Regions from separate parts of the Promicromonospora sp. NPDC057488 genome, predicted to be linked through region 1. Evidence: riboswitches for the same ligand, from Rfam matches in the RefSeq annotation. Region 1 holds a riboswitch; each other region holds the start of a gene.

Region 1 (10,034 bases):
TCAGCGACAGGAACTCCGGCACCCAGCGGCCCGAGGCCTCGATCCGGGCCGCCCGCTCGACGGCGGCGGGGGACAGTACGGCGAGCCACAGGCCGCCGTCGGCCGCGAACGCCTTCTGCGGGGAGAAGTAGTAGGCGTCGGTCTGGCGCAGGTCGACCGGCAGCGCCCCGGCCCCGGACGTCGCGTCCGTGAGCACGATCGCGCCGTCCGGCCCGGACGGGCGCAGCACCGGGGCCATCGCGCCCGTCGAGGTCTCGTTGTGCGGCGTGGCGTAGGTGTCGACGTCGTCGGCCGGTTCGAGGTAGGCCACTGCGCCCGGCTCCGCGGTGATCACCTGGGAGGGCTCGAGGAACGGGGCGCGCGACGTGGCCGTGGCGAACTTGCCGCCGAACTCGCCGAAGGACGCGTGCTGCGCCTTGCGCTCCACGAGGCAGAGGGTGGCCACGTCCCAGAAGGCGGTGGCGCCGCCGTTGCCGAGCGCCACCTCGTAGCCGTCGGGCGCGCCGAGCAGCTCCGTGACACCCTCACGGATGCGGCGAACCAGGTCCTTCACCGGTGCCTTCCGGTGCGATGTACCGAGCACGTGGGCGTTCGCCACGAGATGATCTACCTGTCCCGGGCGCACCTTGGAAGGGCCTGAGCCGAAACGGCCGTCGGTGGGCAGCAGGTGTGTCGGGATTGTCAGTGGCACAGAACTAGACTAGAACCTGGGCCGACGCCCGGGGCGCCGAGCCCAGGGGCGACTGGACGGCTGCGCGCATGACGGGAGCTGACGTGACGGATCTGATCGACACCACCGAGATGTACCTGAAGACGATCTACGAGCTCGACGAGGAGGGCATCACCCCCCTGCGCGCGCGCATCGCGGAGCGTCTGGGGCATTCCGGACCGACGGTGTCGCAGACGGTCGCGCGCATGGAGCGCGACGGGCTCGTGATCGTGACCGGTGACCGCCACCTGGAGCTCACGGAGCTCGGGCACGACAAGGCGATGCGCGTGATGCGCAAGCACCGCCTGGCGGAGCGTCTGCTGACCGACGTGATCAAGCTCGACTGGGAGCACGTGCACGTCGAGGCCTGCCGCTGGGAGCACGTGATGAGCGACCTGGTGGAGAAGCGGCTCGTGGGCCTGCTCGACCACCCGCACCACGACCCGTACGGCAACCCGATCCCCGGCCTGTCGGAACTGGGCGAGGCCTACACGGACGTGCCGTTCCTGGCCGGCGTGATCTCGCTGCCCTCGGCGTTCGAGGCCGCGGCGAAGAAGGGCGTGAAGGGCGAGCCGCTCGCGGCGTCGCTGACCCGCATCGCGGAGCCCTTGCAGACGGACGTGGAGCTGCTGGCCCGCCTGTCCGACGCCGGCCTCGTGCCCGGGTCGCGGATCACGGCGGAGCTCAGCGACGGTACGTACACGGTGACGGTCGACGGCGCCGGTACGGCGCTCGAGCTGGGCGAGGACCTGGCCCGGCACCTCTTCGTCGCGACGGCCTGATCCGGCCGCCCCGGTTCGGGGCGACAGGGGTGCGAAATGGTCGCTTTTGTCGGAAAGGTGTCACCCTGTGTCGGACACGCCATGACATTCGTTGCCGGAACGTGACATCGGGGGTGACGTCGGGTACGTTCGGACCGCTCCCGCGGAGTTTATTCCGAGGGAGTCTCCGGACGGACGCCGAACTCTGTCACCGGCCGGGGCCCCAAGACGACCGCATGACAGAGGCGGGGGACCCACCATCGGGCGCCAGGGTGCGTCCTAGGGGTGAAGCCGGGTAATCCTTCGGGAGCGCACGGCCGGGTGATTTCTCCCACCCGAACCCGACAGCTGACCTCGAAGGCGTACAAGGAGAGGTTCTACGTGACCGCACGTACCACCCGCGCACGCCATCGTGCTGCGCGTCGCCCTGTGACTCCGCTCACCGAGCTCGCCCAGAACGCCGCCGTCGGTCGCCGTACCGCGGTCGCCGCCGCAGGTGGCGCGCTTCTGGTCTCGACGTTCGGTGGCGCGATGGCAGCGCAGGCCGCTCCGCTGGAGACCGGCCCCGCCAAGATGAACTCCGTGGACCTCAACGCGCTGACGTCCCAGGCCCGTGAGTCCCTGTCCAACGCTCCCGTCGTGACCGTCGCGCCCGACGCCGAGCTCAGCGTCGAGAAGTCCGCCGTCTCGGTGGTCTCCGCTGCCGACAACGAGGACTACCAGGCCGAGCTCGCCGCCAAGGAGGCGGAGGAGGCCGCTGAGGCCGCCGCCGCCGAGGCTGCCGAGGCCGCTGCCACCGCCGTCTCGACCGCCTCGTCGTCCGTCGACATCCCGGCGTCGGCGATCGGCAACTCCGTGATCTCCATCGCCAGCCGGTACATCGGCGTCCCGTACGTCTCCGGTGGCGGCAGCCCGAGCGGTTTCGACTGCTCGGGCTTTACTTCTTACGTCTACGGCCAGCTCGGCATCTCGCTGCCGCACTCGTCCTCGGCGCAGTCCGGCTACGGCACGCAGGTGCCGGCGTCGGAGGCCCAGGCGGGCGACCTGATGTGGACCCCCGGGCACGTCTCGATCTACGCCGGTGGCAACACCATGATCGACGCGTCCAAGCCGGGCACCGTGGTCGACTTCCGCACCATCTGGCAGTCGAACCCGACGTTCATCCGCCTGGGCTGATCACAGCCACGTAGTACCTCGCGGAGCGCCTGTCCGGTCACGACCGGGCGGGCGCTCTGCTTTGCCATCTTTCTGCAGACTTTTTGCCTCTGGTTACCCAAGACGGCCACGCCGCCGGTAGCGTTGGAGGGCAAAGGTGCACAGCAGTAGAAAGGACTGGCGATGACACGATCCGAGGTCGTACTGGTCGGGGTGGACGGATCGGCCGCGAGTCTGCACGCGCTGGACTGGGCTACCGCCTACGCGCACCGCGTGGGCTGGGCGCTGCACATCGTGTGCAGCTACTCGTTGCCGTCGTTCACGGCCGCGTCGCTCGACGGCGGGTACGCCGCCCTCGACGACACCACCATCCAGGAGGGCGCCAAGGCGGTCCTGGTCGAGGCGGAGAACCGCGTGGCCGACGCCGGGGTACGCGCCACGACGGAGGTCGCCACCGGTGACGCCGCGGGTGTGCTCGTGGAGCTGTCCGCCGACTACGGGCTCGCCGTCGTGGGGACCCGAGGCCGGGGAGGTTTCACGGAGCGCCTGCTGGGCACGGTGTCGTCCGCGCTGCCGGCGCACGCGAAGTGCCCGGTGGTCGTGGTGCCGCTGCGGGCCGAGACCAACCGGGGCGTCTCCTGGACCCCGCCGGACATCAGCTCCGACGAGCCCGGGACCACCGCTCCAGCGGCGGAGGCCGAGACCGGCGTGGCCCCCGGGGTCGCGGAGATCCGGGAGGTGCGCCGCATCGTCGTCGGCGTGGACGGGTCGCCGCAGGCCGAGCGGGCGCTGCAGCACGCGATCGTCCAGGCCAACGCGTGGGGCGCGGAGCTGACCGCCGTCACGGGCGTGCCCGTGGGCAACGCGGGGATGCTGGCGTGGCTGCCGTCGTCGATCGACCGGGAGCAGGTGCTGGCCGACATCGGGGCCGGCATGGACGTGCTCGTCGACCGGTACGAGGCCGAGAACCCGGGACTGCGCATCCGGCGCATCGTGCTGGACGGCACGGGCGCGGAGCTGCTGACCGAGTTCTCCACGGCGTCGGACCTCGTCGTCGTCGGGTCGCGTGGTCGCGGCGGGTTCCGAGGGCTGCTGCTGGGCTCCACGAGCCAGGCGGTGCTGCACCACGCGGCCTGCCCGGTGCTCGTGGTCAACAAGCACTGCCCGGACTGACCTGGACCTCCAACGTGTCAGACCCTCAGGTCACCGGAGTGACCTGAGGGTCTGACACGTACGTGAGTGGTGCGGGCCGGTCAGGCCTGCGCGGCCTCGGCGGCCGCGAGGAGCACGCAGGTCGCGACGCCGTCCATCGCCGTGCGGACCTCGTCCAGCGGAGGCATCGACGGCGCCAGGCGCACGTTCTGGTCCTGCGGGTCGCGGCCGTACGGGTGGGTGGCGCCGGCGGGCGTCAGGGCGATGCCGGCCTCCTTCGCGAGCTGCACCACCCGGGCCGCCGTGCCCGGCGCGACGTCGAGCGACACGAAGTAGCCGCCCTTGGGCTCGGTCCACGACGCGATGCCGTAGCCGCCCAGGCGCTCGGTCAGGATCTCGACCACGGCCTCGAACTTCGGCGCCAGGATGGCGCGGTGCTTGCGCATGTGGTCGCGCACGCCGTCGGCCGAGCCGAAGAACAGCGCGTGCCGCAGGTGGTTCAGCTTGTCCGGGCCGATGGAGGCGACCGACAGGTGCTTCTTGAACCAGGCGATGTTCGCCGCCGAGCTGCCCAGGAACGAGACGCCCGCGCCCGCGAACGTGATCTTGGACGTGGAGGCGAACAGCAGCACGCGGTCCGGGTGACCGGCCTCCGCGGCCAGCGCGATCGCGTTCGGGCTGGTCACCTCGTCGTCGGTCAGGTGGTGCACCGCGTACGCGTTGTCCCACAGGATGCGGAAGTCCGGCGCGGCGGCGGGCATGGAGACCAGCGCGCGGGCGACGTCGGCGCTGATGACCGCGCCGTCCGGGTTGGAGTACGTGGGTACGACCCACATGCCCTTGATCGTGGGGTCGGCCGCGACGAGCGCCGCGACGGCCTCGGCGTCCGGGCCGTCCGCCGTCATCGGCACCGGGATCATCTCGATGCCGAACGCCTCGCAGATCGTGAAGTGCCGGTCGTAGCCCGGCACCGGGCAGATCCAGCGCACCTTCTCCTCGCGCGCCCACGGCTTGGGCGAGTCGGGGAAGCCGAACAGCTCGGCGAACGCGACGACGTCGTGCATGGTCGTGAGCGACGCGTTGCCGCCCGCGAGGAGCTGCTCCACGGGCACGTCGAGCAGCTCGGCGAAGATGCGGCGGATCGTGATGCCGCCGTCCAGCCCGCCGTAGTTGCGCGCGTCCGTGCCGGTCTCGTCGGTGTGCACGCCCACGCCGGGCAGGGCCAGCATCGGCTCGGCGAGATCGAGCTGCTCGGCGGACGGCTTGCCGCGCGTCAGATCCAGCTTCAGGCCCTTGGCCTGGAGCTCGGCGTAGGCCTGCTGGAGCTGTGCGAGGTCCGGGAGCATGGCGGTGGTGTGGGACGACGTCGTAGTGGTCACCCCCGGGAGAATACGCTCAGCCGGCGGCCGGTGACAGCCTGGACCGGCGGCGCTTGCGCGGCGGGGTGACTTCCGCGTCTGGGATGTCTGACGTGTCCGCGGATGAGGGAGTTGTGCTGTCGGCCTCGTCGGCGTGCTTCTCGGTCGGCGCCTCGTCGGCGGGCTTCTCGCTCGCCGGTGCCTCGTCGCCAGGCGCCGCCTCGGCGGCACCTTCCTCGGCGACGGCTTCCTCAGCAACGGGGTCCTCGGTGACGGCTTCCTCGGTGACGGCTTCCTCGGCGACCCCCGCGCCGTCCGACCCGTCGTCGTCCGGGTCCTCGCCGGCGCCGCCGCCCGGGCCGCCGTCCCGCAGCGCCACCAGGGACTCCTCCAGGATGTCGAGCGCCATCTCCAGCTCGGGCTGCACGATCGACAGCGGCGGCGACAGGCGGATGGTCGAGGCGTGCGTGTCCTTGGCGAGCACCCCCCGCTCCAGCAAGGCCTCGCACAGGTCGCGGCCGGTGCCGAGCTTCGGGTCCACGTCGACGCCGGCCCAGAGCCCGACGCAGCGGGCGCCGGTCAGCAGGCCCTGGTCCACGAGCGCGCCGAGCCGCTCCTCGAGCACCTTGCCCGACGCCGCGGCGCGGGCCTGGTACTGCCCTGTCGAGAGCAGGTCGAGCGCGGCGACGCCGACCGCGCACGCCAGCGGGTTGCCGCCGAACGTGGAGCCGTGGGTGCCCGGCGTCAGGACGCCGAGGATCTCGGGCTTGCCGACGACGGCCGAGACCGGCACGATCCCGCCGCCGAGCGCCTTGCCCAGACAGACCAGGTCCGGCTGCACGTCCCAGAGCTCGCAGGCCAGGGTGGTGCCGGTGCGCCCGAGGCCCGACTGGATCTCGTCGGCGACCAGGGCGATGTTCTTCTCGGTGGTGAGGGCGCGCAGGCCGGGCCAGAAGTCGTCCGGCGGAACCACCACGCCGGCCTCGCCCTGGACGGGCTCCATGAGCACGGCCACGGTGGTGTCGTCGACGGCGTCGGCCACCGCCTGCAGGTCACCGAACGGCACCCGCACGAAGCCGGGGGCGAACGGACCGAACCCGTCGCGCGCGACCGGGTCGTCCGACAGCCCGACGAGGGTGGTGGTACGGCCGTGGAAGTTGCCCCCGGCGATGACGATCGTCGCCTGGTCCTCGGGCACGCCGCGCACGTCGTAGCCCCACTTGCGGACCGCCTTGATCGCGGTCTCCACGGCCTCGGCGCCGGTGTTCATCGGCACCACGAGGCTGTCCTCGCCGCCGGTCGTCAGCGGGCCCACGACCTCGACGAGCCGCTGGGCGAACTCCTCGAGCCGGTCGTGGTCGAACGCACGGGACGTGAGGGTGACCTGGCGCAGCTGCGTCATCGCAGCCGCGACCAGCCCTTGGTGCAGGTGCCCGAAGTTCAGGGCCGAGTACCCCGACAGGAAGTCGAGGAACTCGTTGCCGTCGGTGTCCCATACGTGTGTACCGTGCGCCCGCGCGATCGTGACCGGCAGGGGATGGTACGTCGGGGCGAGTGCGCCGTGCGTCGTGTCCGCCATGACCCGCAGCCTAGGTCGGGTCCCGGAATCCTGCCTCGCCGCCCGCATATATCGGCGGCTCGGCGCCGGGAACGACCTACTTCTGCTCGATGACGCGCGGGAACCGGTCCGGCGGCGGGCCGAACGCGGCGCGGGACTGCGCGATCACGGTGTGGCCGAGCGCGCGGGCGCCGACGAGGCCGACCACGGCGCCGATGCCGAACGGCAGGATGCGGCCGAGCAGCAGGCTGCCCTGCTTGGCGATCTGCTTCTTGATGAACTGGTGGGTCAGCGCCTTGTTGACCCGCTGGAGCGTGCCGCGCGGCATGCTCGTGAGCAGCACCTTGCCCCACGCGACACCGGACCCGCCGATGGCGTCCTCGACGTCCTTCGCGCCCTTGTCACCGAGCACGGTGGCGAGCAGGAGCGCCCGCCGGCGCGGGACGTCCTGCACGTCGATCCCGTGCACGTCCGCGATGGCGAGCGAGAACGCCGCGGACGACGCGAAGAACGTCGCCACGTCGCTCGTCGACAGCGCGACGCTCGCCGCGGTGCCGACCGCAGGGATCGCCGCGGCCGCGCCCACCGCGCTGCCCGTGGTCTGGATGACCCGCAGGTACTCCTTCTCCAGGAGCCGGATGATCTCCGCCGGCGAGGCGTCGGGGTTCCGCGCGCGCACCTTGTCCACATGCTTGTGGATGGTGGCCGAGGGGATGGTCACGGCCCGGTCGACCAGGTGGTCGAGGGGGCCGTCGGGCTTGTAGTTGACCCAGTCCGCTCGCGTGACGTGCAGCGACCCGTCGGACTTCACGAGCGAGTCGCCCGGGGTGGCCTTGCCGTTGGACTCGGCTGCGGTCAGCTTCTTGTCGTCGGTCATGGTCAGCCCTCCGGCTGGTTGAACTGCGCGTCCGGGATCCGGGCGCCCGCCTCGAGCGTGCGCCCGACGGTGCAGGCCTTGTCGATCGACCGCTGGGCGATCGTCAGGAGCTTGGCCCGGTCCTCGTCGTCGAGGGCGGACAGGTCGATCTCGAACTTCTCGGTGAGCACCGGGTACCGGTCCTCCGCCATGTCCTTGGGGTCCTCGACACGGATGGTCGTCTTGTAGTCGTCACCCAGGCGACGCGCGAAGGCGCGGTCGCTGCTCATCCCGGCGCAGGCGGCGAGCGCGACCTTCAGCAGCTCGCCCGGCGTGAACACCGCACCGGCGCTGACCGGCCCGATCTCGACGCGCGCGCCGCGGGCCGAGAAGCCCGTGTACGTGCGCGTGCCGTTGCGCTCCACCCACAGCGGGTCCGTGGGCGAGGGGGTCACGGCGTCCTCGGTGGGCGTGGCTCCCGGGGTGGTGGTCTGCTCCGTCATGAGGGTGATCCTTCCACTGCTCACCGACACGGTCACGTAGCTGGGCGCTTCGGGTCCCGGTCGGTCGGCCTAGTGCTCAACGCGAACTGCCTCCGCGACGTTCCCGTTCGCCGCGCAGAGCGGCCCGTACGCTGCGACGATCTCACCCATGGCGCAGAACGTGAGCGGCGAGCAGGGGGCGACCGGGGCGACGTCGGGCGGAGGGAGAGCCGCGTGGCGGCCGGACTGGAAGGACATCGGCCTGCGTCTGCTCGGCGTGGCCGGCGTGATCCTCGCCGTCTGGCTGGTCTACCTGTTCCTCGACGCGTTCCTGCCCCGCTGGTGGGCCCAGGTGATCGGGAACGCGGTGGACGGTTCGTTCGCCGCGGGCGCCTGGTGGGGGCTCATGGTGGGCGCGGTGTTCACGCTGGTCCCGGTGCTGTTCCTGGCGCAGGCCGTGCTGACCGGGCGGTCCTGGCAGGTGCGCAGCGGATACCTCGCGGCGGCGGTGGTGTTCGCGGTGCCCAACCTGCTGACGCTCGGGATCGTGCTGGGCACCTCGGCGGCGGCGCACGCCGGCGAGCGGATCCTCGACGTCGACGGCCCCGCGTTCCGCGGCGGGTCGGCGTGGGGCGCGGGGGTCGGCGGCGTCGTGGCGCTCGTGATCGTGACGATGGGCGTGCTCTACCGCCGTCGCGGGGCCCGGCTCAAGGAGCTCCGGGCCGACCGGTCCTGACCCGTGGCGCTGCCAGGATCCACGGGAGCCGCGGACGTAGGCTTGCCCCCATGACCGAGATCGACACCCCGTACGAGGACCTGCTCCGCGACGTGCTCGCCACCGGGACCCGCAAGGGCGACCGCACCGGTACGGGTACGCGCAGCGTGTTCGGGCGGCAGATCCGGTACGACCTCGCCAAGGGGTTCCCCTTGATCACCACCAAGCGCGTGCACCTCAAGTCGGTCGTGTACGAGCTGCTGTGGTTCCTGCGCGGCGACTCCAACGTGCGCTGGCTGCAGGAGCGTGGCGTGAAGATCTGGGACGACTGGGCCGACGAGTCCGGCGAGCTGGGCCCGGTCTACGGGGTCCAGTGGCGCTCCTGGCCCACGCCCGACGGCGGGCACGTGGACCAGATCGCCAAGGTCGTCGAGCAGATCCGCACCAACCCCGACTCACGGCGGCACATCGTGACGGCGTGGAACCCGGCCGAGGTGGACGACATGGCGCTCCCGCCGTGCCACGCCCTGTTCCAGTTCTACGTGGCCGACGGCAAGCTGAGCTGCCAGCTCTACCAGCGCTCCGCCGACCTGTTCCTCGGCGTGCCGTTCAACATCGCGTCCTACGCGCTGCTGACGCACATGGTCGCGGCGCAGGCCGGGCTCGAGGTCGGCGAGTTCGTCTGGACCGGCGGCGACGTGCACATCTACGACAACCACGTGGAGCAGGTCGAGACGCAGCTCGCGCGCGACCCGTACCCGTACCCGTCGTTGCGGCTCGCCCCGCGCGACTCGATCTTCGACTACGAGTTCGAGGACGTCGAGGTGCTGGGGTACGTCTCGCACCCCACCATCAAGGCCCCGATCGCCGTCTGATGATCGGGCTCATCTGGGGGCAGGCACGCGACGCCGCAGGCCGGCCCGTGATCGGCGCCGGCGGCGACATCCCGTGGCACGTGCCCGAGGACTTCGCGCACTTCAAGCGCACCACGGCGGGACACCCCGTGGTGATGGGCCGGCTCACCTGGGAGTCGCTGCCGCGGCGTCCCCTGCCGGGGCGCACCAACATCGTCATCTCCTCGCGCGGCCCCTACGGCGTACCCGACGCCGACGGCGACGTCGTGCCGGCCGGGACCCTGGGTGAGGCGCTCACGGTCGCTGCCGACGCCCCGGGCGGCGACGAGATCTGGGTGATGGGCGGGGCGCAGATCTACAACGCCGCGCTGCCCGTCGCGGACGTGCTCGAGGTGAGCGAGATCAACACCGAGGTCGAGGGCGACGTGTACGCC
Region 2 (10,034 bases), on a different contig from region 1:
ACCCGGGTGCGCGCCATGATCACGGGACAGACCCCCGGAGGCCCTCATGTCCGCCATCCCCACCTACGACGCCGACCAGCTCGCCGGCATGCTCGCGCTCCTGCCCGACGTCGACTCGGTCGAGCTCAAGCTCACCGTCCCCGACGACTTCCAGCGCTCCGTCGTACGGGTGCTCGGCATCGACCCGCTCGACGCCGTCGTGCGCCAGGTCGCGTTCGTCGACACCCACGACCTGCGGCTCTCGGACGCCGGCGTGGTGCTGCGCGCCCGGCGCACCCAGCGCAAGCCGGGCGACCTGACCGTCAAGCTCCGGCCCGCCGCACCGCACGACGTCCCCGAGGGCTACCGCGGCCACGCCGGCTTCAAGGTCGAGGTGGACGCCTCGCCGGCCGGCTACACCTGCTCGTGCTCGCTCACCGTCCAGGCGCCCGACCGCAAGGTGCGCAGGATGATGACCGGCGCCCGCGGCATCCACGGCATGCTCGACGACGACCAGCGGGCCCTGCTGCGCGAGCGCATGCCCGAGGACGTCTCGCCCGACGACCTCGTGGTGCTCGGCCCGATCAACCTGATCAAGTGCCGGTTCCGCGCCAAGGGCTACCCGCGGCGCATGGTCGCCGAGCTGTGGGCCATGCCCGACGGCAAGCGGATCCTGGAGCTGTCCACGAAGGCGCCGCCCGAGGACGCGTTCCAGGCCGCCGCCGAGACCAAGGCCATCCTCGCGGGCAAGGGCCTCGACCTGAGCGCCTCGCAGGAGACCAAGACCAAGGCGGCGCTCGCCGCGCTGACGGCGCCCGGGGCGGGGTGAGGCGCGCTCAGCGCCGCCAGGCCCCCGCGGGCTGACCGCGCCGGTGCCGGTTCATCAGCGCCCGGGCGAGGTCGGCCGCCTCGGCGCGGGACCCGCAGCCCAGCTTCCGGTAGATCACCTTGAGATGGAACTTGAGGGTGTTCACCGAGATGAACAGCTCGTCGGCGATCTCCCGCAGGCTCAGCCGGCTCGGCAGCATCCGCAGGATGCCGAGCTGCCGGTCGGTCAGGGCCTCGACGAGCTCGACCACGGCGGTCCCGGGCGGGGAGGCGCCCGACAGCGGCACCCGGCGGAGCCGGTCCAGCCAGGGCTGCGGCACCCGCCAGGCCAGCCGCTCGATCGACTCGACGACGCCGGTGCCCTCCGAGGCGAGGGTCTGCACCAGGCCGTGCGCGGCGCCGAGCCGCACCGCCCGCGTGAGGGCCGCCTCGGCCTCGTCCACGTCCCGGGTGGTGCGGCTGAGCAGCAGGTCGAGGAGCACGTGGTGACGCACGCACCGGGGCGCGGCCGCGCGCAGCGCCGTGTCCGCCGCCCCGACGTCGCCGGTGGCGATGAGCACGCGCGCGGTCTCGACCCCGCCCCAGAACGGGTCGTCCACCTCGGCGGCCCAGCGCCGGGCCTGGTCCGGCCGGTCCTCGGCCAGGGCCAGCAGCGTGCCCGTGCGGGCCAGCAGCGTGCGGCTGCCGGGGCCCGGGAGCTGGGTGTCCACCATCTCGGTGGCGTCGCCGAACGCCCGCTCGGCCGCGGCCGCGTCCCCCGAGTCGACGGCGGCCCGCGTCAGCTCCAGGCACGCCAGCAGCCGGCAGTGCGGCACCGGGTCGCACGCCGTCTCGACCAGGTGCGTCAGCACGGGCAGCGCCGCCGACTGCTCGCCGATCTCGCGGTTGGCCAGCGCCTCGGCGACCATCAGCTCGGTGCGCGCCGTCGTCAGGCTGGCCGCCTCCGAGACCTGCCGCGTGCCGTAGACCAGGCGCAGCGCCTCGACCGGGCGGCCGGCGAGGGCGGCGCCCAGGGCCCGGGTGGCCTCGAACGCGATCCGCCGCTCGGGCGCGGTGCTGAGGGTGCGGGCCACCTGGCGCACCTCGGGTGCGGCGTCGTCCCACCGCTCGGTGAGGGCGATCTCGCGGGCCAGCAGGTTCCAGCCGAACCGGCACAGCGGGTCGGCCTGCCACCCGTCCCCGATCGCCGCCAGCGACCACCGGGCCGAGCGGGCCCCGGCCGTCCAGTCGCCCGAGACCGCCGCCGACGCCGCGCGCAGCATCTCCAGCCGCGCGAGCAGCCACGGCTCCAGCCCGCCGTCCTTGTCCGCCTGGGCCACGACGGCGTGCACGGTCTGCACGAACGCGCTCCGGTCGGCGAAGAGCTGGCACCACGCGAGGTCGATCGCCGCGGCCGTGTCGGACGCCGCGGCGCCGGCCGGGATCTCGGCGAGCATGCGCCGCACCGTGGCCTCGCGGCCGCTGTCGTAGAGCTGCGGCACGCACGAGGCGAGCAGTCGCAGCGCCTCGCGCCCCTGCTCGGCACGCAGCAGGTGCTCGAGGGCGGCCACCGGCTGCCCGGCGTCCTCGAACCAGCGCGCCGCGCGCTGGTGCAGCTCGGCCAGGCGCTCGGGGTCGCGGCGCCGCAGCTCGACCAGGAGCGCGTCCCGGACCAGGGCGTGCGTCTCGTAGGCCCCCGACGGCTCGATGCGGGCGGCGAACAGCCCCCGCTCCTCGGCCCGCTCCAGCAGCCGGGGCGCGTCGAACCGGCCCGCGAGCGCCCGCGCGAGGTCGGGTTCGACCCGGTCCACGACGGACACGGCGATCAGCACGTCGACGACGTCGGCGGGCTCGCCGCTCAGCACCTCGTGCCAGACGTAGTCGCCGAGGTAGCGACCGACGTCGTCCTGCCGGGGCGCGTCGGCGGACGCCCGGGCGTCGGCGGCGCGGGCCGCCAGGGCGGCGAGCTGGATGCTGGCGGCCCAGCCGCCCGCGTGCCGGGCGGCCTTGGCGACGCGGTTCGGCGGCAGCGTCGGCGCGAGCCGGGCGAGCATCTCGGTCGCCTCGTCGAACGAGAACCGCAGCTCGGGGAACCGCACCTCGCCGAGCATGCCCCGGGCGCGCAGCCGGTCCACGGGCAGGTGCGGGGCGTGCCGGCTGACCAGGACCACGCGCAGCCACCGCGGCAGGTGCTGCACGAACATCGTCAGCGCCCCGGAGGCCACCGCCTCGTCGACCACCTCCAGGTCGTCGATCACCAGCACGCGCGGGCCGTAGCTGCGCGACTCCAGGTCGTCGAGCAGGGTCCCGACGGCGTCGACCAGCGCGTGCCGGCGGCGGACCAGGTCGGCCGCGGGCTCGGCGCAGCCGGGGGCGATCCCGTCGAGCGCGGCGAGGATGCTCAGCCAGAGCTGGGCAGGGTCGCGGTCCGACTCGTCCACGGACAGCCAGGCGTGCGGCAGGTCGGTCCAGCCCACCCAGTCCCGCAGGAGGGAGGTCTTGCCCGAGCCGGCCGGCGCGACCACGAGCGTGAGCGGCGACTCGACGGCGGTGTCGAGCAGCTCGATGAGCCGGGGCCGGCGCACGATGTGCTCGGGGTTGACCGCAGGCCGCAGCTTGGCCTGGTAGACCGTCGCCAGGGGTGGGGTGCCGGGTGCCGCTTCCGGGTCCTTCAGCACGCCCGAGCCGGTTGAGTGCGTCATCGCTGCTCCACGAGGTGTGCTCTTTTCAGCAGGGTATCCCCGGGCAGCGCGCCACGCCCCGCGACGGCGGAGGGTTCCCGCGATGCGGATTCTGAGGCCCGATCGGCGCGGATCTCGCCGGGCGCCCCGTCAGGAAGCCGCGCGCTTGGCCTCCCGGACGGCCTCGTAGCGGTCCAGGGCGACGGTCCGTTCGTCCTTGTGGTCGACGACGGGCTCGGGGTACCCGGCCGGCACGCCGCCCGGCAGCTTCCAGGGCTGGTGGGCGGCCTTGCCGGGCACGTCCGCGAGCTCGGGCACGTACTTGCGCACGTACGCGCCGTCGGGGTCGAACCGCTCGCCCTGCAGCACCGGGTTGAACACCCGGAAGTACGGGGCGGCGTCGGTGCCGCTGCCCGCCACCCACTGCCAGCCGTGCTGGTTGGAGGCGAGGTCGCCGTCGACCAGCCGGCCCATGAAGTGCCGGGCGCCCCACCACCACGGCAGGTGCAGGTCCTTGACCAGGAACGACGCCGTGATCATCCGCACGCGGTTGTGCATCCAGCCCTCGGCCAGGAGCTGGCGCATGCCGGCGTCGACGATGGGGTAGCCGGTGCGGCCCTCGCGCCACGCGTCGAACAGCCGGTCGGCCTCCGGGCCGCTGTCGGTGGCCAGCGCGTCGAACGCGCGGTCGTAGTTGCGGCGGGCGGAGTCGGGGCGCTGGTCGAGCACGTCGGCGTAGAAGTCGCGCCAGGCGAGCTCGTTGCGGAACGACTGGGCGCCGTCCGACCGCTTGGCCGCGATGTCGGCGAGCAGGCTGCGCGGGTGCACGCAGCCGTACTTGAGGTACACCGACATGCGGGAGGTGCCGGGCCGGTCGGGCCGGTCCCGGCCGTCCGCGTACTCCTGCAGGTGCTCGTCGACGAACTCGTCCCAGCGCCGGTGCGCGGCGGCCTCGCCCGGTTCGGGCAGGTCGGCGTCGACGGCGGGCTGGTCGGGGATCTTCGTGGCCCGGACGTCGACCGTCGCCGGGTCGATCCAGTCCAGGTAGCCGGCGTCGGTGTCCGCCGGGGCGCGCCAGCCGTGGTCGGCCCAGGCGCGGCTGAACGGCGTGAACACGCGGTAGCGGCCGCCCTCCCCGGACAGCACCCGCCCGGGCGCGACGGCGTAGGGCGAGCCGGTGCGCACCAGCTCGCGGTCCGCCTCCGCGAGCGCCTGCTCGACGTCGTTGTCCCGGGCCTGGCCGTAGGGCCCGAAGTCGGCGGCGACGTGCACGGTCCCCGCCCCGATCTGCTCGGCGACCCGGGGCACGACCTCGACCGGGTCGCCCTTGACGACCAGGAGCCGGCCGCCCAGGCTCTCGTCCAGGTCGCGCAGGCATCCGTACAGGAACCACAGGCGCGCGTCCCCGGCCGGCCCGAGCAGGCGCGGGTCGAGCACGAACAGGGCGAGCGCGGGGGTGCCCCGGCCTGCGGCGAGGAAGGTCGGCTGGTCGGCGACGCGCAGGTCGCGCCGGAACCAGATCAGCGACGGGGCTGTGGTCATGCCGCCCACCGTACGGGGGTGCGGCCGGGCTCGCGCCCGGGTGAGATCATCCACGTCTCGATCCCTGCGACGGCCCGGGAGGCACCCCCTGCACAACCACGAACCCGCCGGCTACGACTGCCCGTTCTGCGACTTCACCGCCGAGCGCGAGGCCGAGGTGGTCTACCGCGACGACCGGGTCTTCGCGACGATCGCGCCCCGCTGGTGGCCGCGGAACCCCGGCCACGTGCTGATCGTCCCGGTGGCCCACCACGAGAACCTCTACGACCTGCCCGCAGCGGACGGTCACGCGGTCTTCGACGCGACCCGGCTGCTCGCCCGGGCGATGCGCACCGCCTACGACTGCGCGGGCGTATCGACCCGGCAGCACAACGAGCCCGCCGGCAACCAGGACGTCTGGCACTTCCACCAGCACCTCTTCCCGCGCTACCCCGGCGACGACCTCTACGGCACCCTCCCGGAACCGGACTGGCTCCCGGTCGAGCGGCGCCGGGCCTACGCCGAGCGGCTGCGGGACGCGCTCGGCTGAGGCGGGATGTCTTGGGCCGCCGGGTGATCGGCAGAATGTCAGGTGGTCGGCAGCCCGGACTGCCGACCACCTGACGTCCTACCGATCACCTGTGAGGAGTGTGGTCCGTAGGCTGGGCCGATGCCCGTCTCGCCCTACATCCTCGGCCTCCGCCGGCACATCGGCACCGACCTCCTGTGGCTCCCCGGCGTGACCGCCGTGGTGCGGGACGACGACGGCCGTGTGCTGCTCGGCCAGCGTTCCGACAACGGCCGCTGGGCGCTGGTGAGCGGCATCCTCGAACCCGGCGAGGAGCCCGGCCCGGGGATCGCCCGCGAGGTGCTGGAGGAGACCGGGGTGGAGATCCAGGTCGAGGCCCTGGCGGCGATCACCGTCACCGAGCGCGCCGCCTACCCGAACGGCGACGAGGCCCAGTACCTGGACCTGTGCTTCGCCTGCCGCCCGGTCTCGGCCGAGGCCGCGGCCGGGGCACGGGTGAACGACGACGAGTCGCTCGCCGTCGGCTGGTTCGCACCCGACGAGCTGCCCGAGGGGCTGCATCGCGACACGGTGCGGCGGCTGGAGCTCACGCTCGCGTACCTGGCCGACCCGAGCACGGGGCCGCACTTCGCGCGATGAGCGGCGTGGCGCCGCGCGTCAGCCCTGCCCCTTCTGCGCCACGGCGGCGGTGAACTCCCAGTGCCACGGCTCGTACGGGCCGACGCCGCCCGACTGCGCCCAGCCCGGGTTGTCCCAGCCGAACTCCGGGGCGTTGGCCTTGAGCCAGTCCCAGCGGTCGCCGGCGTAGCCGTCGGCGCAGATGTCGATCGCGAGGCCCCAGCCGTGGTTGGAGGTGCCCGGGGTCGCCGTCAGCGTGGGCTTGTTGGCCTTGGCGGTCACCTGCTGCGCGTAGCTGCGGTAGCCGTCGGTGATGCAGATCGCCTCGCCGAACCGCTCGGTGTACGCCTGGTTCAGGCGCGCCAGGGCCACGGCCGCGTCCGCGCGGATGGCGGGGTACCCGTCCCACAGGTCGCACAGCTCGCCGGCCGGCACCTGGCCGTTCGTGCCCGCGCCCGTGGCCACGCCGTCGCAGCCGGGCAGCACCGGCGGGGCGTCGACCTCCACCGCGGAAGCCTCCTCGGCCGGGAGCACCGCGTCCCGGGGAACGGTCACGCCGGCGGACGACCCGAGCGCCGAGCGCTCCTGGCTGCGCGACGCGCCGCTCTGCCGGTCGGCCAGCGCGGCCGCTGCCGCGCCCTGCCCGGCCTGCCCGTCGGCCGCCGCGGCGGCGTCGCCCCCGAGAGCGATCTCGCCCGTGGTCGGCGCCCCGAAGGAGACGGCGGTGAACGACGTCGTCGAGGCCAGCGCGAGGCCGACACCGATCTTCAGGGGCAGCCGGCCCAGGACCGAGGGGCGCGGGTGCCGCACCGGAGCGGCGGCGTGCCGGCCCTTGCTGTGGCGCCCGCCGGCCCGTCGTGCCGACCGCCCCGTGGGCTCCGGCAGGGACCGCTCGCGCCCGTGCCTCATCGCGTTCCCCGAGACCGGGTGCGGTACGACAGGACTGGCTGACCGGGGACGCGTGCGCGCCCGGGGAACGTCGATGGCATGGAGCATCTCCCGGCGCCTGCGAGGTTAGCTGTCGGGTTCGGGTCGGAGACTGACCCGGCCGGCGGCCGAAACCGCACGGCTCCACCCCGAGGACACCTAGGTGTCCAAAAGTGGGTCCCCCGTCCCTGTCATGTGGTTCGTCGGTACCCCCGGCGGTGACAGGGCTCGGCGCCCGCCAGGACGTCCCGCGGTGCTGCGGGCCGCAATGAATGTACCCCGCCCTGGCAAAGATGTCACGAAATAGTAACGAAGGCCGGACGTGGGCGGACCGGTCAGACGGCGGGCGGGACGACCACGACCTTGCCGTGGACCCGCCCCGCGTCGGCCTGCTCGTGGATCGCGGGCAGCTCGCTCAGCGGCACGCGCCGGGCGATCTCGACGTGCAGCTCGCCGCTGTCGACCAGGGCGACCAGACCCGAGAGCACGTCGGCGTCGGGGTGGACGAAGATCGTCGCCGCGCGCACGCCCCGCTTCTCGTCGCCGGGCGTCGGCACGGTCGGCGTCGTGGAGACGACGACGCCGCCGTCGCGGACCCGGGCCGCCAGGGCGGTGAACCCGTCAGGGGTGATCGGGGCCAGGTTGAGCAGCACGTCGACGGGCTCGGTCACCGCGTCGAGCACCGGGCCGGCCGTGTGGTCGATGATCTCGTCCGCACCGGCCGCCCTGACGATCTCCGCGCTGCGCGGGCTCGCCGTCGCGATGACGTACGCGCCGGCGCGCCTGGCCAGCTGCACGGCGTAGCCACCCACCGGACCGCCGGCGCCGTTGATCAGCACGCGCTGACCGGCCTGGAGCTCGCCGGCCTCGAACAGCGCCTGCGAGGCGGTGAGCCCCACCGACGGCAGCCCGGCGGCGTCGGCCAGCGGGATGCGCGTCGGGGCCGCGACCAGGGCTTCCGCCGGCGCGACGACGTACTGGGCCGCCGAACCGTCGGCCGCCATCGGGAGGAACCCGACGACGTCCTGCCCCACGGCGAGGCCGTCCACTCCGTCGCCGAGCGCGTCGACCGTGCCGGAGACGTCGTAGCCCGGGACGTGCGGCAGCGTGATCGGGATCGGCAGGAAGCCGCCGCGCATGCCGCCGTCGGCCGGGCTGAACGCCGAACCGGCGACCCGGACGAGTACCTCGCCGGCGCCGGGAACCGGCTGGTCGGCGTCCTCGTAGCGCAGAACCTTGGCGTCGCCCGTCTCGTGGAACCGAACTGCCTTCATGATGCCGTTCCCTTCGGTCATGTACTTCGGATTCGAAGCAACTGCTGAGCACGCTAGCACTGCTTCAAATTGGAAGCAAGTACTTCGAGTTGGAAGCATCCGACACGCTGGCTAGGCTGGAGGCGTGACCTCGACACCACCGCCCCTGGACGCGACGCAGCTGGGCGCGTACTTCGCACTGATCGAGGCGAGCAGCCTGCTGAAGCACTCCGTCGAGCAGCAGCTACGGGACGCCGGGGACCTCAGCTACGTGCAGTTCCAGCTCCTGGCGACCCTCGGGGACGCCCCGACGGGCAGCCGGCGGATGACCGACCTGGCCGACGGCGTCGTCTACAGCCGTAGCGGGCTGACCTACCAGGCGCAGACGCTGGAGAAGCGGGGCCTCGTGACCCGCTCGCAGTCCTCGGACGACGAGCGCGGCGTCACCGTCACCATCACCGACGAGGGGCGCACCGTGCTCGCGGAGGTCTTCCCGGGCCACGTCGGCCTGCTCGACGACCTGCTGTTCGCCCCGCTGTCCCGCGTCGACGTCGAGACGCTCGCCGACATCCTCGGCCGCGCGCGGGACCACATGCGACAGACGCCGCCGCGGTCGGCGGGGGCGCGACGGCGCAAGAAGGCCGACACGGGAAGCTAGCCCGACCAGCTCCGGCGAGTCCCGGGAGCGACCGACGGCACCTCGCTCAACGGCGTCCGCTCGACCGGTAGCGGCTCGGGCGCCGTCGCCACCGGCGCGGACGGGATGCCGTCGAGGAGGTCGTGCAGACGCCCCGTCCGGATCCAGCTCAGGAGCCGGGCGAGGCCGCTCTCCGCAGCCCGCACCTCTGCCGCCGAGATCAGGCCCGCGGACGCCGCCTGCGCGAACTCGTCCTCGTCGACGACCCGGTGGTCGCCGTCCAGGGAGACGAGCACGTCGAGGAAGAGATCCACCGCCGAGACGTCCCCGCCGACCCGGACCATCGGGGTCGAGATGTCGCAGTTGAGCGCGAACGGCGCCCCGTCCGGCGGTCGCGTCTCGATCAGGTTGCCCGACAGGTCATACGTCGCGTTGATCTTGAACCACTCGACCGAGAAGGCGAGGTGCCGAAGAACGAGCTGTTCGCCGGCACCCTCGCCCCACGCGGGTTCCCTGCTCTGGCGCACGTACATGTCCGCGTCGTTCACGAGGACGCCGGGGTCGGGCACGCGATAGCACCGGACGTGGTCCTCGTCGGGATGGAAGTCGAGATCTCGGATGGTCGGTGCTCGGCGCATGACCGCTAGTTGTACCGCCCTGGTGCGTGGTCAGGCTCGCGCGAGCGCCGAACGCCCGGCGAATCGCGCCGACTCCCCCAGCTCCTCCTCGATCCGGATGAGCTGGTTGTACTTCGCCGTGCGGTCCGACCGCGACAGCGAGCCGGTCTTGATCTGGCCGCAGCCGGTCGCCACCGCCAGGTCGGCGATGGTCGTGTCCTCGGTCTCGCCCGACCGGTGCGACATGACGACAGTCCAGCCGGCCTCGTGCGCCGTGGTCACCGTCGCCAGCGCCTCGGTCAGCGTGCCGATCTGGTTCACCTTGACCAGCACCGAGTTGGCGACGTCGGTCCGGATGCCCTCGCGCACGAGCGTCTCGTTCGTGCAGAAGACGTCGTCGCCGGTGAGCTGGCAGCGGTCCCCGACACGGGCCGTGAGCGCGCGCCAGCCGTCCAGGTCGTCCTC
Region 3 (10,034 bases), on a different contig from region 1:
GCAGTCTGGGTGCGCGCTGCGGCCGACGCCGACCCGGTCGCCCTGATCGGCGCCCTGGAGACGCTGGCGGGCACGGTCGGCGCCGACGTCGACAACGGGCTACGGGCCGAGGTCGCCGACGACCAGATGCTGGGGATCATCACCGGCGCGACCCTCGGGCTGCTCGGCATCTCGGTGGTGATCGCCCTGGTCGGGATCGCGAACACGCTGGGGCTCTCCGTGCTGGAGCGGGCCCGGGAGCACGCCGTGCTGCGGGCGCTCGGGCTCACCCGCAGGCAGCTGCGGCGGATGCTCGCGACCGAGGCGGTGCTGCTGTCCGTGACGGCCGCCCTGCTCGGCACGGTGCTCGGCGTCGGGTTCGCCTGGGTGGGCTACGAGACCTTCGTGAGGGCGGCCCTCGACGCCGCGACCTGGCGGATCCCGTGGCTCGAGCTGGCCGCCGTCCTCCCGGTGGGCGCCCTCGCGGGGCTGCTGGCCGCGGTGCTCCCGGCGCGCCGCGCCGCAGGAGTCACCCCGGCAACGGCCCTGACCCTCGACTGACCAGCTGCCCGGCTGAGGCACCACCCGGCTGACTCAGATTCAGCAGGCTCAGGACGACCGTCAACCGCCACGTTACGGTCGCCTGCAGCCTGCTGAACCGAAGTCAGCCGGGCCGAGCCACGGCGTCGTACGACCGGGGCGTCGAGCACAGCGGTTGCTGCCAGGCTGGGGCCGTAGTGGCAGCAGCTGCTGTGGTCGACGGCCTTGTCGGACGGCGTCAGGTCGCCGGGGTCTCCAGGACCGCCATCGCGGCGGCCCGGCCCGGGATGCCGCTCACTCCCCCGCCGCGGCGGGCGCCGGCGCCGGCCAGCAGCACCCGCGGGTGCGCCGTCGCGACGCCCCAACGTTCGGCCGCACCCGACGCCGACCCCGGGTCGACCCAGGTCGCGGTCCCGCTGACGGCTCCGGTGCCAGCCCCAGCCCCGGCCCTGTCCTCCGCGAAGTCCTCCGCGAACGGCCAGCTCAGGTCGCGGTGGAAGATGTGCCCGCCCGGCAGCCCGACGTCGCCCTCCAGGTCCACCGGCGTGCGGACCTCCAGGCAGGGCGCGCCGTCGGCGTCGACCGCGAGCACGTCCTCGATCGGGTCGGCCAGCACCGAGTTCAGCGAGGCGAGCGTCGCCGCGAGCGCCCGCTCGCGGGCCCCGTCGGGGTCCGCGCGGAAGAGCCGGGCCGGCATGTGCAGCCCGAACAGCGTGATGGTCTGCGCCTCGGTCCCGGCCAGCGACGGGCCGAGGATGCTGCGGTCCGACAGCGTGTGGCAGTAGATCTCGCTGGGCGGCAGGTCGGGGATGCGCCCGGCGGCGGCCTGCGTGTAGGCGTCCTGGAGCTGCGTCAGCGACTCGTTGACGTGCAGCGTCCCGCTGAACGCCGCGACGGGGTCGACGTCGTCCCGCAGCCTCGGCAGCCGGTCGAGCAGCATGTTCACCTTGAGCTGCGCCCCCTCGGGCCCGGCCACACCACCGGCCACACCCCCGGCCACACCTGCGTCCACACCCCCGCGCACCTCCCCCGACGCGGCGCCCCGCCCGGCCCCGGCCAGCAGCCGGTCCAGCTCGGCCGGCGCACACCCCGCGAGCACGTGCCCGGCCGTCACGCCGCGCGTGCGCCCGCCGGCGTCGGTCCAGGCCACCTCGGCGCCCACGGCCCCCGGGTCCACCGCGGTCACCGTGGCCGAGGTGACGATCGTCGCGCCGGCGGCCAGGGCAGCGTCGCGCAGGGCGCCCGAGACGGCGCCCATGCCGCCCACGGGGACGTCCCAGTCGCCGGTCCCGTTGCCGATCACGTGGTAGAGGAAGCAGCGGTTCTGCCGCAGGGACGGCTCGTCGACGTCGGCGAACGTGCCGATCAGCCCGTCGGTGGCGGCGACGCCGCGGACGACGTCGTCGGTGAAGGTGCGGCGCAGCACCTCACCGAGGGGCTCCTCGAACAGGGCGCGCCACGCCTCCTCGCCCACGCCGTCGGTCACGAGTTCGCGGACGGCGGAGCGCGGGAGCAGGGGTTCGGTGAGCGTGGGCGCGAGGCGGCGGGCCACCTCGGCGGTCATCGCGTAGAACCGGCCCCAGGCCTCGAAGTCGGCGTCGGACCCGGTGAGCCGGCGGAACGAGGCGCGCGTGGCGGCGTCGTCCTGGGTGTCGACGAGCAGGCCACCGTCGGCCACCGGGGTGTAGGACGACCACCGTCGGCGCACGAGGCGGATCGGCAGGCCGAGCTCGTCGACCACGCGGCGCGGCAGGAGCGAGACGAGGTAGGAGTAGCGGGACAGGCGGGCGTCGACGCCCGCGAAGGGGCGGGCCGAGACGGCGGCGCCCCCGACGTGGTCCGCGCGCTCCAGGACGAGGACCGAGCGCCCGCCGCGGGCCGCGTAGGCCGCCGCGGTGAGGCCGTTGTGACCGGCGCCCACGACCACGACGTCGTACCGGGCGCCCAGGGGGTCAAGCGTGGAATCGGACATGCACGCCATGGTGGCACGGGGCACTCATTGCCAGGAACGTTCCATCACAAGACGGTATGTGACCTAATCGTGACAATTGCGCGGCGGGCGAGTACGGTCGATCTCGCCTCCCCAGCAACGGGTAGGTCCAGGTCCGGACGCCGAACCCTGTCACCGGTCCTGAGCAGCCAGAACGTGACAGGGGCGGGGGAACCAAGTAAGCCGGGCACGCGAGTGTCCTCGGGGTGAAGCCTCCTCGTGAGGCCGGGTGATTGCTCTCCCCATCCGAACCCGACAGCTCACTTCGTAGGCGTCCGAGGAGATCACTGGTGACCGTACTCACCGACCGCACCCAGGACTGGGCGGACGACCAGGTAAACCGACCCAGCAACCGGGCGCGGCATCGCGCCGAGGGCCCCGCTCTCACCCCCTTCACCGCTCTGACCCAGACAGCAGCCGAGAACGCCGCCCGGACCGGCGCGATCGCGGTAGTCACCTCCGGCATGCTCGCGTCGGTCTTCACCCAGACCGCCCACACCGCGCCCGCCGAGGGCCACACCCAGACCACCCTCGCCAACAAGACGTTCGACAGCACAGCCCGCGCGGGTCTCGCCGAGAACCTCGTGACCAAGGTCGAGGTCGCGCAGGACGCCGACTTCTGGGCCGAGCAGGGCCGCGTCAGCGTGACCCCGTACGCCGAGACCAAGGCCGGCATCGCCGAGGCCAAGGCGAAGGCGGAGGCCGAGGCACGCGCCAAGGCCGAGGCGGAAGCCAAGGCGAAGGCCGAGGCGGAGGCGAAGGCAGCCGCCGAGGCCGCAGCGGCCGAGGCAGAGGCCGTCGCGGCCAAGGCCGCCGCGTCCTCCGCGGGCCTGGGCCAGCAGGCCGTCAACCTCGCCCTCGAGTACGTGGGCGTGCCCTACGTGTGGGGCGGAGCCTCCCCCAGCGGCTTCGACTGCTCCGGGCTCATCCAGTACGTCTACGGCAAGCTCGGCGTCAGCCTCCCCCACAGCTCGGCCTCGATGTCGACCGTCGGCTACCAGGTCTCCGCCGCGGAGGCCCAGCCGGGCGACATCGTCTGGACGTCCGGCCACGTCTCGCTGTACGCGGGCAACGGCATGGTCGTGGAGGCCCAGCAGGCGGGCGTCCCCGTGCACTACACGGAGATGTGGCAGAACAACCCGGTGTTCATCCGGGTGACGGGCTGACGCCTTCCGGCACATCACGCAGTACCCGCACGACTCGCAAGACCCCCAGCACAGGGCGCCCGCCCGGCCGTCCCGAGGACCTCCTCGGACCGGCCGGACGGGCGCTCTGCTTCGTCGCCCCGTCGGGTAACGTCCCCGGCGTGAAGATCCTCGTACCGGACGTGCCCTTCGACCTCGACTTCCCGTCCCTGCTGCCCGACGGCGGAGCCTCCTTCGCACCCGGCGGCACCGACACCGTCGCCACCTACGCGATGACCGAGCCGATCCCCGCCGAGCACACCGACGCGGAGCTGCTCGTCACGTGGTCCAGCCCGCCCAAGATCGTGGCCGACGCCGCGGAGCGGCTCACCAGGCTGCGCTGGGTGCAGACCCTGTCGGCGGGTCCCGACGTCGCGCTGCGCTCCGGGTTCGCGCCCGACGTCGTGATCTCCTCCGGCCAGTCCCTGCACGACGACACCGTGACCGAGCACGCCCTGGCGCTGATCCTGGCGTCGGTGCGCCGCATCGACCAGTCGCTGGAGGCGCAGCGGGAGCACCGCTGGGCCAAGGAGATCGCGTTCGCCCAGGCCGACGGCGTGACCGGCCGCGAGTACACGCTCGACGGCGCGCGCGTGACCATCTGGGGCTTCGGCTCCATCGCCCTGCGCCTGGCACCGCTGCTGACCGCGCTGGGCGCGCAGGTAAGGGGTGTCGCCTCGCGCGCGGGCGAGCGCTCCGGCTACCCGGTGGTCGACGCCGGCGGCCTCGACGCGCTGCTGGCCGAGACCGACCTGCTGATCTCGCTGCTGCCGGCCGTGCCCGCCACGCGGCACATCCTCGACGCGCGGCTGCTCGGCCTGCTGCCGTCGTCGGCGCGGTTCGTGAACGTGGGCCGCGGGGCGACCGTGGACGAGGCCGCCCTGGAGGACGCGCTGCGCTCCGGCCGGCTCGCGGGTGCGGCGCTGGACGTCATGGAGACCGAGCCGCTGCCCGCGGACTCGCCGCTCTGGGACGTGCCGAACCTGATCCTGACGCCGCACGTCGCGGGCGGGCGGCCCCGCGGCGCGGCCCGCTTCCTCGCCGAGCAGCTCACGGCCTGGCGCACGGGCGGCGAGCTGCGCAACGTGGCCGGCCGCTGATCCGCTCCCGTCGAGCGCCGACCGGTCGGCCGGCGCCCGGCGGGCGTGGTCGTCGGCCGGGTGCGGTCGTCGGCCGGGTGCGGTCAGAGACCGCGGGGCTTGGGCTGGCAGACCGGACAGCTGAACGACGACCGGTTCATGAACGCGTCCCGGCGCACCAGCGCGCCGCAGCGGCGGCACTCCTCGTTCTCGCGCCCGTACACGGCGAGCGACCGGTCGAAGTAGCCCGACTGCCCGTTCACGTTGACGTACAGCTCGTCGAAGCTCGTGCCGCCCTGGACCAGCGCCTCGCGCATCACCTCGGCCGCGGAGTCCAGCACGCGGCGCACGTCCGCGGCCTTGAGCTTGTCCGTGGGCCGGGCCCAGTGCACCTGCGCCCGCCACAGCGCCTCGTCGGCGTAGATGTTGCCCACGCCGGAGACCACGGTCTGGTCCAGCAGGGCGCGCTTGACCTGCGTCCGCCGACGCCTGACCCGGCTCACCAGGGCATCCAGGTCCAGGTTCGGGTCGAGCAGGTCTCGGGCGATGTGCGCCACGGGCTCGGGCAGCACGGACAGGTCGGAGCCGTACCCGGCGGGGACGGTCGCGCTCGTCCCGTCGGGCACCAGGTCCTGGACGCTCAGGTGCCCGAACGTGCGCTGGTCCACGAAGTCGAGGTACCGCGCGCCCGACGGCGCATCCTCCAGGTGCAGGCGAACCCGCAGGTGCGGGTGCTGCCAGTCGTCCTCGGGGCTGGCGGCGCCCACCGGGACGGCTGAGTGCGCCGGTTCGCCGCTCGGCGTCGCGGCGCTCGGTGTCGCGCCACGGACCAGGAGCTGGCCCGACATGCCGAGGTGGGCCAGCAGCGCTGCGACGGGCCGGGTCTCGACGGGCTCGACCAGCGCGGTGGGCTCGACCAGCGCGGTGGGCTCGACCAGCGTGGTGGGCTCGACCAGCGCGGTCGGCTCGACCAGCGCGGTCGGCTCGACCAGCGCTGTGGGCTCCGTCAGCGGCAGCCAGAGGAACTTGCCGCGGCGCACGGCGGCCGCCAGCCGCCGTCCGGCGAGCTGGTCGCGGAAGGAGTCCGGTCCGCCGTCGTGCCTGCGGACGCTGTACTCGCGGAAGACCTCGACGTCGCGCACCGTCGCGCCGACGACCAGGCGGTCGAGACCGTCACGGACGGTCTCGACCTCGGGCAGCTCAGGCACCGGCGGCCGGCGCCTTGCTCGCGGCAGCCTTGCTCTCGGCGGCAGCCTTGTTCTCGGCAGCCTTGCCGTCGGCCGACTTCCCGGCCGAAGCATCGGCGCCGTCGGCCCCGGGCAGCGGGAACTTCTCCAGCAGGGCCCGGTAGGTCTCCTCGGCGGCGCCCTGCTCGGCGTGCTTCTTCGCCGTGCCGGAGCCGGACCCGTAGGTGACGCCGTCGATCACGACGGTCGAGTGGAACACGCGCGCGTGCTCCGGGCCCTCGAACGTGGCGATGTAGTCCGGCGAACCGAGACCGCGCTCGGCGGAGGCCTCCTGCAGGGAAGTCTTCCAGTCCAGGCCGGCGCCCAGCCCGGCGGCGACGTCGAGCGTCGAGTCCACCAGCCGGTGCACCAGCGCGCGCGAGGTCTCCAGGCCGTGCGACAGATAGGTAGCGCCGATCAGGGCCTCGACCGTGTCGGACAGGATGGAGTCCTTCTCGAAGCCGCGCGTGCGGATCTCACCCTTGCCGAGCAGCACGTACTTGCCCAGGCCGAGGTTCCGCGCCACCGCGGCGAGGGCACGCTGCGACACCGTCGCGGCGCGCATGCGCGCCAGGTCGCCCTCCGACTGGTCCGGGTGACGCCGGTACAGCGCCTCCGTGACCACGAGCCCCAGCACGGTGTCGCCCAGGAACTCCAGGCGCTCGTTGGTGGGGATGCCCCCGGCCTCGTGTGCGAACGACCGGTGGGTCAGTGCCAGCACAAGAAGCTCGGGGTCCAGATGGACCCCGAGCTTCTCGAGCAGCGCGGTAGGTTCCGGCCTTGCCGGCGACGTCCCGCCCTTGGCCACGTCAGCCCGCGTGGACGGTCTTCAGGGCGTCGCGGTACGTGCGGCCCTTGTAGGTGCCGCACGTCGGGCACGCCGTGTGCGGCAGCTTGTTGGCCTGGCACTGCGGGCAGGTCGTGAGGGTCGCTGCGGTGGTCTTCCACTGCGAGCGACGCGCACGGGTGTTGCTGCGCGACATCTTGCGCTTCGGAACAGCCACGGCTAGCTCTCTTTCGTCTCGTCCGACACGCTCGTAGATTCGAGCATGCTCTGTAGCGCCGACCAACGAGGGTCGACAACGTCATGGTGATGACCGGGGTCGTCAGCCAGGCGCGCTCCACACTCGGAGCACAGGCCAGGGCAGTCCTCCCGGCACAACGGTTGAAATGGTAGTGCAGTCACGACCGAATCCCGAAGCGAGGGCTCCAGGTCAGCCATGTCGTCCTTGAGGACGGACTCCTCGTCCTCCACGTCCGTGTCCCCCGCCTCGGCCGACGCAGCGGCACGCTCGGGGTAGGCGAACAGCTCGGTGACGTCGACCGTGAGGTCACGGGAGATGTCGTCGAGGCAGCGGCTGCACTCACCCTTGGCAGTGCCGCGGACCGTGCCGGAGACCAGCACACCCTCCATCACGGACTCGAGCCGCAGATCCAGCTCCAGGTCAGAACCCTCCGGGATACCGATCACGGCGGTGCCGAGGTCCGACGGCGCCTGCACGGTCGCGCTGTGCGTACGCATCGATCCGGCACGCCGAGAGAGCTCGTGCGTGTCGAGCACGAGCGGCGAGTTCGGTTCGCGGGAGATAACGGGCTCCGATGAGGGCAGGAGAAGGACAGCGTCCGATCGGACGATGAAGGGGGTTGGACCGGCGCACGACGTCACGCCAGGGACCAAAAAGCAATCCTACGACATGGAACGGGCGTTACGCGCGCCCGTGCCGAGTGAGAGGCCTCACGAGCCCGCGGCGGGCTGCCCCAGCGCGGCCCGCAGGGCCTCCGGCACGCCGGCCGGGACCAGGTCGTCGACCGGCCCGCCGTGCCGCACGATGTCCTTGACCAGCGACGACGCGACGTGCGCGTAGCGCTGGTCCCCCGGCAGGAAGATCGTCTCGACGCCCGACAGGTGCCGGTTCATGAGCGCCATCGGCTGCTCGGCGTCGAAGTCCCCGCCCCCGCGCAGGCCCTTGACGACCCCGACCGCGCCGATCTCCCGGCAGAAGTCCACCAGCAGCCCCGGCACCACGGCGACCCGCACCCGGGCCAGGCCCGACTCGCCCGCGGACTCCAGGGCCGCGCGCACCAGGCCGGCGCGCGTCTCCAGGTCCAGCAGGCCCGACTTGCCGGGGTTCTTCGCGACGCCGACGACCACGTCGTCGAACATCGTGGCGGCGCGGCGGACCACGTCGAGGTGGCCGAGCGTGATGGGGTCGAAGGACCCGGGGCAGACGACTGTGGTCACGCGCCCACGCTATCCGACGGCGGTGCGTCGGACGGCTCGGTCTCGGACGGCTCGGCGGCGGTGGGCTCGGCGTAGTAGACCGCCGTCTCGCCGTAGTCCTTGCGCGCAAAGGGGGCGAGGCCGGCGGGCCAGGCGGGCTCGGGGGTGCGCGTGGAGCGCTCGACGACGACGACGGCGCCGTCGGCCAGCACGCCCGGCGTGGCCAGGTGCGTCAGGACGAGGGCGAGCGCGTCCTCGGCGAGGTCGTACGGCGGGTCGAGGAAGACGAGGTCCAGCCCGGCCGCGCCGGTGCCGGACCCGGGCCTCGACGCCGTGGTCGTCAGCGAGGCCGCGAACCGCTCGGCGGTCTCGGTCGTGACGCGCACCCCGGTCAGGCCGAGGGCGGCGACGTTGCGGCGGGCGACGTCGGCCGCGGGGCGGGCGCTGTCCACCAGCGTCACCGCCGTCGCGCCGCGGCTGGCCGCCTCCAGCCCGAGCGCGCCGGAGCCGGCGTAGAGGTCGAGCACGCGGGCGCCGTCGAGCACGTCGAGGTGCTCCAGCCGGGAGAAGATCGCCTCGCGGACGCGGTCGCTGGTGGGGCGGGTCCCCTTCGCGGGCACCGCGATGGACCGCCCGCCCACCGATCCCGCAACGATCCTGGTCACGCCGAAAACCCTAACCCGCCCCCGGAGCCGGCCCGGATCCGTCGGGTGCTGGAGGGCCGGGACCGGCCGGAGGGCCAGGACCAGCCGGAGGGTCAGGACCGGCCGGGGGTCAGGACCAGGGGGTGTCCACGTACGCGACCACCGGCAGGTGGTCGCTGCCCGTGCGGGGCAGGGCGCGGGTCTCCGTGACGGTGGCGCCGCGCGCCAGGACGTGGTCGATCTGCGCCACCGGGAACACCGCGGGATAGGTGAACTCGAAGCCCGTGCTGGGCGCGGTGACCAGGTTCGTCAGCGGCGCGACCGCGTCGTCGGCCAGCACGGCGTTCAGGTCCCCCGCCACGATGACCGTGTCGCCCTGCTCGGCGTCGACCGCCTCCGCGAGGTGAAGCGCGCTCGCGTTGCGCAGCTCCGTCTCGAAGCCGCCCGTGCCCAACCGGACCGACGGGAGGTGCGCGGCATACAGGGTGACGGCGGCGCCCTCGCGCTGGATCACGACGCGCAGGCAGCGGTCCCAGCTGGCGTCCACACCCTCGGGCCGGATGTCCACGGCCTGCGCGTCCTCCAGCGGGAACCGGGACCAGATGCCGACGGTGCCCTGGGTCTCGTGGTGCGGGAGCGCCTCGCCGAACGCCTCCGTGTACTGCGCCGCGACGTCCTCGGACACCTCGGTGAGCGTCACGACGTCCGGCTCGGCCGCGAGCAGGACCTCCGCGGTGCCGTCGACGTCGCTGTTGGTGTCGCTGACGTTGTGCTGCACCACCGTCAGGTCGCCCCGGGCGTCCTCGACGGGGAGCAGCTGCGGCAGGAAGACCCAGATCCAGGCCGCGAGCGGCAGCAGGACGGCGAGGACCGCGAGCGCCGAGCGGCGCAGCAGTGCGGCGAGGATCCCGAGCGGCACCGCGAGGCCGAGCCAGGGCAGGAACGACTGGACGAGGCTGCCGAGGTTGCCCCAGCGGTTCGGTACGAACTCATGGCCCACGAGGAGGGCGGCGGCCAGGACGGAACCGAGCGCGAGCAGCCTCCCGCGCTGCCATGCCGTCTTCGCGGGCCCGCTGGTGTGGATCGCATGCCTGGCGTCGACCGTCACGGGCCGGGACTCTATCGGTTGTGTGTTCCGAGCGTAAGAAGCCGGTTATTTGATTTACGTGAT

What was found. Region 1 has a riboswitch for cyclic di-AMP ahead of ACFU5G_RS24855 (C40 family peptidase). Riboswitches for the same ligand answer to the same signal wherever they lie in the genome.
Region 2: it holds a riboswitch for cyclic di-AMP, as region 1 does, so the genes downstream of both, ACFU5G_RS09345 (M15 family metallopeptidase) here and ACFU5G_RS24855 (C40 family peptidase) in region 1, are expected to answer to the same signal.
Region 3: it holds a riboswitch for cyclic di-AMP, as region 1 does, so the genes downstream of both, ACFU5G_RS09895 (C40 family peptidase) here and ACFU5G_RS24855 (C40 family peptidase) in region 1, are expected to answer to the same signal.

Annotation. Positions count from the first base shown of each region.
Region 1 is NZ_JBHVEG010000175.1:1,439-11,472, forward strand. It holds gene serC (phosphoserine transaminase) at 1-691, opposite strand, end outside; gene ACFU5G_RS24850 (metal-dependent transcriptional regulator) at 775-1,491, shown strand; cyclic di-AMP (ydaO/yuaA leader) riboswitch at 1,657-1,849, shown strand; gene ACFU5G_RS24855 (C40 family peptidase) at 1,900-2,646, shown strand; gene ACFU5G_RS24860 (universal stress protein) at 2,809-3,798, shown strand; gene ACFU5G_RS24865 (aminotransferase class I/II-fold pyridoxal phosphate-dependent enzyme) at 3,879-5,123, opposite strand; gene rocD (ornithine--oxo-acid transaminase) at 5,173-6,714, opposite strand; gene ACFU5G_RS24875 (hypothetical protein) at 6,791-7,570, opposite strand; gene ACFU5G_RS24880 (OsmC family protein) at 7,573-8,052, opposite strand; gene ACFU5G_RS24885 (hypothetical protein) at 8,201-8,767, shown strand; gene ACFU5G_RS24890 (thymidylate synthase) at 8,818-9,621, shown strand; gene ACFU5G_RS24895 (dihydrofolate reductase) at 9,621-10,034, shown strand, end outside.
Region 2 is NZ_JBHVEG010000032.1:26,027-36,060, forward strand. It holds gene ACFU5G_RS09320 (hypothetical protein) at 47-808, shown strand; gene ACFU5G_RS09325 (LuxR C-terminal-related transcriptional regulator) at 816-3,488, opposite strand; gene ACFU5G_RS09330 (cryptochrome/photolyase family protein) at 3,618-5,009, opposite strand; gene ACFU5G_RS09335 (HIT family protein) at 5,050-5,538, shown strand; gene ACFU5G_RS09340 (NUDIX domain-containing protein) at 5,659-6,156, shown strand; gene ACFU5G_RS09345 (M15 family metallopeptidase) at 6,175-7,044, opposite strand; cyclic di-AMP (ydaO/yuaA leader) riboswitch at 7,125-7,278, opposite strand; gene ACFU5G_RS09350 (NADP-dependent oxidoreductase) at 7,398-8,336, opposite strand; gene ACFU5G_RS09355 (MarR family winged helix-turn-helix transcriptional regulator) at 8,461-8,973, shown strand; gene ACFU5G_RS09360 (DUF402 domain-containing protein) at 8,970-9,590, opposite strand; gene eno (phosphopyruvate hydratase) at 9,621-10,034, opposite strand, start outside.
Region 3 is NZ_JBHVEG010000035.1:17,389-27,422, forward strand. It holds gene ACFU5G_RS09885 (FtsX-like permease family protein) at 1-540, shown strand, start outside; gene ACFU5G_RS09890 (phytoene desaturase family protein) at 758-2,491, opposite strand; cyclic di-AMP (ydaO/yuaA leader) riboswitch at 2,620-2,799, shown strand; gene ACFU5G_RS09895 (C40 family peptidase) at 2,800-3,675, shown strand; gene ACFU5G_RS09900 (NAD(P)-dependent oxidoreductase) at 3,816-4,793, shown strand; gene mutM (bifunctional DNA-formamidopyrimidine glycosylase/DNA-(apurinic or apyrimidinic site) lyase) at 4,877-5,980, opposite strand; gene rnc (ribonuclease III) at 5,973-6,806, opposite strand; gene rpmF (50S ribosomal protein L32) at 6,808-7,002, opposite strand; gene ACFU5G_RS09920 (YceD family protein) at 7,005-7,559, opposite strand; gene coaD (pantetheine-phosphate adenylyltransferase) at 7,734-8,240, opposite strand; gene rsmD (16S rRNA (guanine(966)-N(2))-methyltransferase RsmD) at 8,237-8,884, opposite strand; gene ACFU5G_RS09935 (endonuclease/exonuclease/phosphatase family protein) at 8,994-9,971, opposite strand.